Regions from separate parts of the Exiguobacterium sp. s46 genome, predicted to be linked through region 1. Evidence: a T-box and tRNA genes for the amino acid it is inferred to sense, from the RefSeq annotation. Region 1 holds a T-box; the other holds one or more tRNA genes.
What was found. A T-box is a leader RNA that pairs with one kind of tRNA and senses whether it is charged. The one in region 1 lies ahead of leuS (leucine--tRNA ligase), so its partner is inferred to be a tRNA-Leu.

Region 1 (3,420 bases):
GGAGAACGGCGTGTTCCGCACCACCGATGTAAATATCGACTGGAAGCCAGTATTTTAATTTTTCTGGATCCGCGATCGCCTCTTCATTGTGCGGATCGATGAAACGGAGATAATACCAGCAGCTTCCGCCCCATTGTGGCATCGTATTCGTCTCGCGACGCCCTTTCATTCCTGTTTCAGGATCCGTATAATCCAACCAGTCTTCCGCAAGCGCAAGTGGTGATTCGCCTGTACCAGACGGTTTGATTTCCGGAATGATTGGAAGTTCAAGCGGTAATTCCTCTTGACTGAGCGTCTTCATCGAACCATCTTCCATATGAACGACTGGAATCGGCTCGCCCCAATACCGTTGACGACTGAACAACCAGTCGCGGAGACGATACGTGATTTTCTTACGTCCGACTTGATTCGTTTCGAGTTCAGCAATCATCGTCTCGATTGCTTCTTGTTTTCCAAGACCATCAAGCATATGCGAGTTGACGTGTTCGCCCTCTCCTGTATAGGCTGCTTCATCGACGTTTCCACCCGCGACGACTTCAACGATTGGCAAGTCGAATTGTTTCGCGAATTCATGATCGCGCTCATCGTGTCCTGGGACCGCCATGATTGCACCCGTTCCGTACGAAGCAAGGACATAATCAGCGATCCAGATTGGAAGACGATCACCTGAGATTGGATTGACGGCGAAAGCACCCGTGAAGACGCCTGTTTTTTCCTTCGCTAAATCCGTCCGCTCGAGGTCCGACTTCGTTTGGACTTGCGAAATGTACGTATCGACGGCTTCCTTGTGATCCGCTGTCGTGATGTCAGCTACGAATGGATGCTCCGGCGCAAGCACGAGGTACGTCGCACCGAAGATTGTGTCCGGGCGTGTCGTAAAGACCGTGACTTGTTTTTTGTGTCCATCAATCGTGAAATCGATCTCAGCACCTTCTGATTTCCCGATCCAGTTCCGTTGCATCTCTTTGACAGAATCCGGCCAATCGAGGTCATCGAGATCTTCAAGAAGACGATCCGCATATTCCGTGATTTTCAAGACCCATTGACGCATCGGGACACGCACGACCGGATGATTTCCGCGTTCAGATAATCCGTCGATGACTTCTTCATTCGCAAGAACGGTTCCGAGTGCTGGGCACCAGTTGACCGCGACTTCGTCCACGAACGCAAGTCCTTTTTCATACAACTTCGTAAAGATCCACTGTGTCCATTTGTAGTACTTCGGATCTGTCGTGTTGATTTCACGATCCCAGTCATAGGAGAATCCAAGTTCTTTCAACTGACGCTTGAACGTCTCGATGTTTTTCGCTGTGAATTCACGTGGGTCATTCCCTGTATCGAGGGCGTATTGTTCTGCTGGTAATCCGAACGCATCCCATCCCATCGGGTGCAAGACGTTGTATCCTTGCATCCGTTTCATCCGTGCGAGGATATCCGTTGCTGTGTAGCCTTCCGGGTGACCGACGTGGAGACCGGCACCTGACGGATACGGGAACATATCAAGGGCATAAAACCCTTCTTTTTCTGGATCTTCTGTCGTGACGAAGGCGTTGTCTTGATCCCAACGCGCCTGCCATTTTGGTTCGATTTCGCGATGATTGTACGGCATGTCTTTTCCTCCTCTAATCTAAAAAAACCGGTCCTCCGCCCCTAGGAATAGGGACGAAAGACCGGTTTGGCTTCCGCGGTACCACCCACGTTGTCTGTCTATGACAGACCGCTTGATTCACGGATAACGGTGTGAAAGACCGGATTCGCTACTACGACTTCACGAATCGTGCTCCCTGACGAGTTCACGGTTGTTACCGACTGGTTCGCACCTTCCACCAGCTCTCTTGACGGCACCTTTCCCCTACTACTTCAGTTCCATGCAATTGACTATCTTTTCCTAGTGTAATCTGTTTCTTCCTCAAGCGTCAACGCTTCCGTAAAATTTCCTCGATTTCTGCATGCGATCGTGCTACATGATCCGCTTGTTCTAGACGTTGCATCGGCATCCGATCATCGAGAAGCGCAATCACTTCCATGCCTGCTGCTTTTGCGCCGATCATCCCGTTTGCAGCGTCTTCAATGACGAGACAATCTTCAGGCGCGTGCCCGATTCGTGATGCTGCAAGATGAAAAATCGCAGGATCAGGCTTTGAACGCACGACTTCTTCTCCACTGACGTAATGCGTGATTGGAAGCTCATAATGACGGATGACGCGTTCGATTTTTTGAAGCGAACTCGAGGAGGCAATCCCGATATCGTAACCAAGAGACGCCGCTTGCTCGATGACTTGTTTGACTCCCTCTTTTAAACCACATTCCTCCGGTTTTGCATGAATTTGAAACAACCGATGTTCTTCTTCTAGTAACGCACTAGCTGTTTCTTTTAGCTGATGCTGGGCGACAAGCTCTTCCCACATCTCATCACCTGTTTTTCCCATGAACGTCGCATACTGAACCGGGTCGAGCGGAATCGATAACGTTTTGAACATCTGCTGATGGACCTCAAAGTAGCGAATTTCACTATCTAAAATGACCCCATCCATATCAAAAATAAGACCTCGTTTTTTCAAGACACATCCCCCTCAATTGATCTATCATGATTTCAGCATATCAAAAAAACGACTACACAATGTAGTCGTTTATCCTTCTTCATTTAGTTACTGTTTAACTTGTCGCCATTTGGACACTGGTTTGTCGGTAAGCCGGAAAATAATCCGAATCAGCATCTGACCCGTATCGTACACATAACTGATCGTATATGGCTGGTTGAAGAATGGATTTTCCTTGATGATACTCAAATAAACGATACCCGGTGTAACGGCATTTACTCTCAAAGAGACTATCCCGTTCTTGATATCCACCCCCGAGATGTTGTTCGACGAGACCGCGTGCTTTCGCCTGAAGAATCGCTTCGTACTCGAGTCGCTGATTCGGGAACATCTTCGCTTCGTCCCGCTTACAACCAATCAAATGACCGTGGGCATATTCTTTTCCGAGCAATACGAAGTATCCACCAACAGGTTCTCCGTCGATTTCCGCAATCAGTAACAATGGCTCACAGAGTGGATTTGCTTCAAATAATTGTTCAAAATAACTGTCCGTAAAATAGTAATGAGCCGAAGCATTCTTTCGGTCCATTGTTTCATGATACAACGCTACAAAAACAGGTAGGTCGTCTCGTGTTCCTGTTCTAACGGTTAAAGGAGAGGCAAGCGATTTGCGAATCATACTTCTCGTCTTCTTATGAAATGTCTGCATGATGTCCTCTAGTGAAGGGCGTAAATCGATACTCGTCGTATGACGGATGAAGGAGACTTTCGTCCAATCCCGCATGAAGCGTTCATTTCCCGTCAATGGATTAAAGCGAATCATTTCCGAGACAATCGCTTCTCGCTTTGCCCACCTTTCAAACAATAGACGTGCATGCTG
Region 2 (3,420 bases), 570 kb from region 1:
TTGTCCTTTATCAATCGACTGGATACCAGCTCGAATGATCTCCGCAAAATAAGCACCGGCATTGATTGCGACCGTCAGTATCCCTGCATACATCCGGTCCATCGATAACCATTCGAGCGAATTGAGTCCAAAATAGATGAAGAATAACTGAACGATGAACGGCGTTCCGCGAATGACATCGATATAGACGATCGCGATCCCGTTTAAGATTTTTGATGGTGATAACCGCATCAATGCGACGACTAAGCCAATCAGAAAGCCGACGATGACCGCGATGATGAAAATATACAATGTGACTTGAAGCCCTTCCAAGAAAAATGGAAATGCGGTTTTGACCACTTCCATTGGCTATCCCACTCCCTTATCGCCTTGCGACTTATTTCAGATACGTATCAACGATTTTATCGTATTCACCGTTTTCTTTCAGATTCGCAAGTCCTTTGTTGATTTTCTTCATCAGATCCTCGTTCTCACCTTTTAAGACAGCGATTCCGTAGTTGTCCCCGTTGAGACGGTCTCCGACAAGTTTTAATCCAAGGTTTTGTTGTTTGTTGGCATATGAGATGACAGGATAATCTTCAATCAAGGCTGCTGCGTTACCGTTCTTCACTTCTTGGAACATCGCTGGGCTGTCATTGAACTGTGTGACCGTGAAGCCAAGCTTATCTGCGTTATCCGTTGCATATTTCGCACCCGTCGTTCCCTTTTTGACGGCTACTTTTTTCCCTTTTAAATCGTTGACGGATTTAATACCATTCTCATCTTCTTTGACGACTAGAATAAGACCAGCTTTGAAGTATGGATCCGAGAATGTGACGACTTTCTTCCGTTCTGGCGTAATACTCATACCAGCAATGGCAACGTCCAATTGATTTGCTTGAAGTGCCGGAATGATACCGCTAAAGTCCATCGCTTCAAATTGAATCTTGAAGTTCTGATCCTTCGCGATTGCTTTCATGAGATCGATGTCGATTCCTTTGTACGTATCCCCGTCTTTATATTCGAATGGTGGATACGTGACGTCAATGCCGACCTTGTACGTTTTTCCTTCTGACGACTCTTCTTCTTTCGAACCGATGCTACATGCACCAAGTACGAGAACACAGCTCATCAAGAGCGCTAACAAGATACTCCCTTTTTTCATGTTTGTTTCCCCTCTCCTATGTGTTAAAGATTGTTAACTCTACTTAGTACTTTCCCTGAAGAGTACCCTCTTTAAAACGTATTTTACCAGAAAAATTCTAAAAAGATAAACTTTTCTGAATTTTTATTCGTTGTAATCGTTTTCTATTCAGCAACAAAAAAGGAGGCAATCCCTTGCTGGGATTGCCTCCTTCAATCATTTATGCCGCCGAGAGGACTTGAACCTCCACGGTGTTGCCACCACTAGATTCTGAGTCTAGCGCGTCTACCAGTTCCGCCACGACGACGTTGATTTATGATATTAATATAGCGGGTAAAGAACTGAGTTGTCAATCATTTCGCAAGATGTTACGTACGAACTTCTCGACGACATCATCATACAATGCTGGATCCTCAAAATAGGCCATCGCGTGAGCGGCATTCGGAATAACGACGAGCTCTTTTTCCGTCGGACAAGCTTCATACAGCTCATACACCATGTCTGTCGGTACGAATGTATCCGCCCCACCATGGATGAACAAAATCGGTACTTGTGCCTTTTTGACCTGTTTCAGCGCAGATGCTTCACGGAACGTATAACCTGCCTTTAGCTTCGTCAATACACTCGTCATCCCTAAAAACGGGAAGTGAGGTAGACGGTACATCCGCTTCATCTGATACGCAAGGACTGCATTGACGGACGTATAGGCACAATCAGAAATGATTCCTTTGATTTGTGGCGGGAGTTGTTCGCCACTCGTCATCAATACGGTCGCCCCTCCCATCGATACGCCATGCAGGAATAGTTTCGCCTCCTGTCCGATCCGTTCAATCAGATAGTTCGACCAACTGAGACAATCTTCCCGGTCATGCCATCCGAATCCGATATAGTGACCGTCACTCATCCCGTGTCCACGATTATCGGGCATCATGACATGGAAACCGGCCTGATGGTACAGATAGGCGAATCCGGCTAAATCCGTTCCGACGCCTCCGTACCCATGCACGAGAATGACGATCCGATCTGACGGAACAGGTGACGGAAGGAAATGCCCGCGTAACGTTAAGCCGTCTTTCGCTTCAATCTCGATCCGCTCAAGCGGTTGCTCCTTGATCCACGTCTGACCAGGTTGCATCAATCGGACCATCTCGTCACTCAAATCTCGATTATTCGATAAGAATGGCTTTGGATTCGTAGCGATTGCCATCTCATAAAAATAATAACTCGCTGCTACTAATCCGGATCCGATGACTCCGATTCCAATTTTTGTTCTGCGACGCATCTGCCCCACTCCTTCTTTCCGTTATAGCTCGATCTTCAGTTGAGCAGCATGGTCATCCTCTTCATCCTGCAAGACTTGTTGACGTAATCGTTGTTCTTGTTGCTGACGCCGGTAGGCAAATTCCTGGACAAGCTCTGTACCCGTGAATCCATCTTCTACGAGTTCGCTCAATAATTCCGTTTCTGTCTCGACGACCTCCCCCGGACGTCGCATGACGAGAACATCTCCGACTTGTGCAATCAGCAATTCATCTTCTAGACGAAGTGCATCGTAAAATGGTTCAGGTAACGTCATTCGACGTGTCTCAGGATTGATATGGACGCGTTTATAAACGCCTAATGCTTGAAACTTACGACGTGCCATTGCGTGCTCTCCTTTTTAGTTGAACGTAAGATCGATTCGTGAATCTTTCCCTTGAATACGAACCGTCCCCGTCGCTCCATTGATTAACGTCAACTGTGGCGGTTGATGACCGATGTCAAGATCATATAAGACTGGTAAGCCCGTCTCATCCGCGAGATATTGATATACGTCTAGCCATGTCAGATCTTCTATAATCCTTGCAGACGTACGGCCAAATAAAAAGCCAGCCGCATGGTCGAACCACCCAGCATACGCCATTTGTCGCAGCGTCCGGTGTACCTCTGCAGAATTCGCTTCAGACACCTCAAAGTACCAGAGGATCGGTTCTCCGTTGATCTCTTCACGCTGGAAACGCTGCACATCTCCATACGGTGTCCCAATCAGATGGCGAATCGTCTCCAGACACCCACCAAGTAACCGTCCAGTCACTTCTGTTCGCTCATCAAGTGCTTTCCATTCCGTCGCTTCCGTTAGCTGAAATAACGAACCTGTTGGACGTTCTTCATCAGTCCACTCGGGTTGATAACGATCGGAAGCCCATTGTGTGACGGTTCCTCCAGTTGGCGTCGCGAGCACCCGTCGCCAGGCACTTGTCGTCTCGTCCCATTCTTCACTCCGAAGCTCAACGAAATTCGGACCATGTGCTGTCGCG

Region 2: it encodes a tRNA-Leu, which carries the amino acid that the T-box ahead of leuS (leucine--tRNA ligase) is inferred to sense. The anticodon was not compared.

Annotation. Positions count from the first base shown of each region.
Region 1 covers NZ_JACSMY010000001.1:1,708,488-1,711,907, forward strand. The annotation lists gene leuS (leucine--tRNA ligase) at 1-1,609, opposite strand, end outside; T-box leader at 1,656-1,878, opposite strand; gene KNQ08_RS08940 (HAD family hydrolase) at 1,917-2,561, opposite strand; gene KNQ08_RS08945 (peptidoglycan bridge formation glycyltransferase FemA/FemB family protein) at 2,656-3,420, opposite strand, start outside.
Region 2 covers NZ_JACSMY010000001.1:1,134,706-1,138,125, forward strand. The annotation lists gene KNQ08_RS06090 (amino acid ABC transporter permease) at 1-345, opposite strand, end outside; gene KNQ08_RS06095 (transporter substrate-binding domain-containing protein) at 377-1,144, opposite strand; tRNA gene KNQ08_RS06100 (tRNA-Leu) at 1,347-1,430, opposite strand; gene KNQ08_RS06105 (alpha/beta hydrolase) at 1,473-2,405, opposite strand; gene KNQ08_RS06110 (hypothetical protein) at 2,427-2,768, opposite strand; gene KNQ08_RS06115 (S66 family peptidase) at 2,784-3,420, opposite strand, start outside.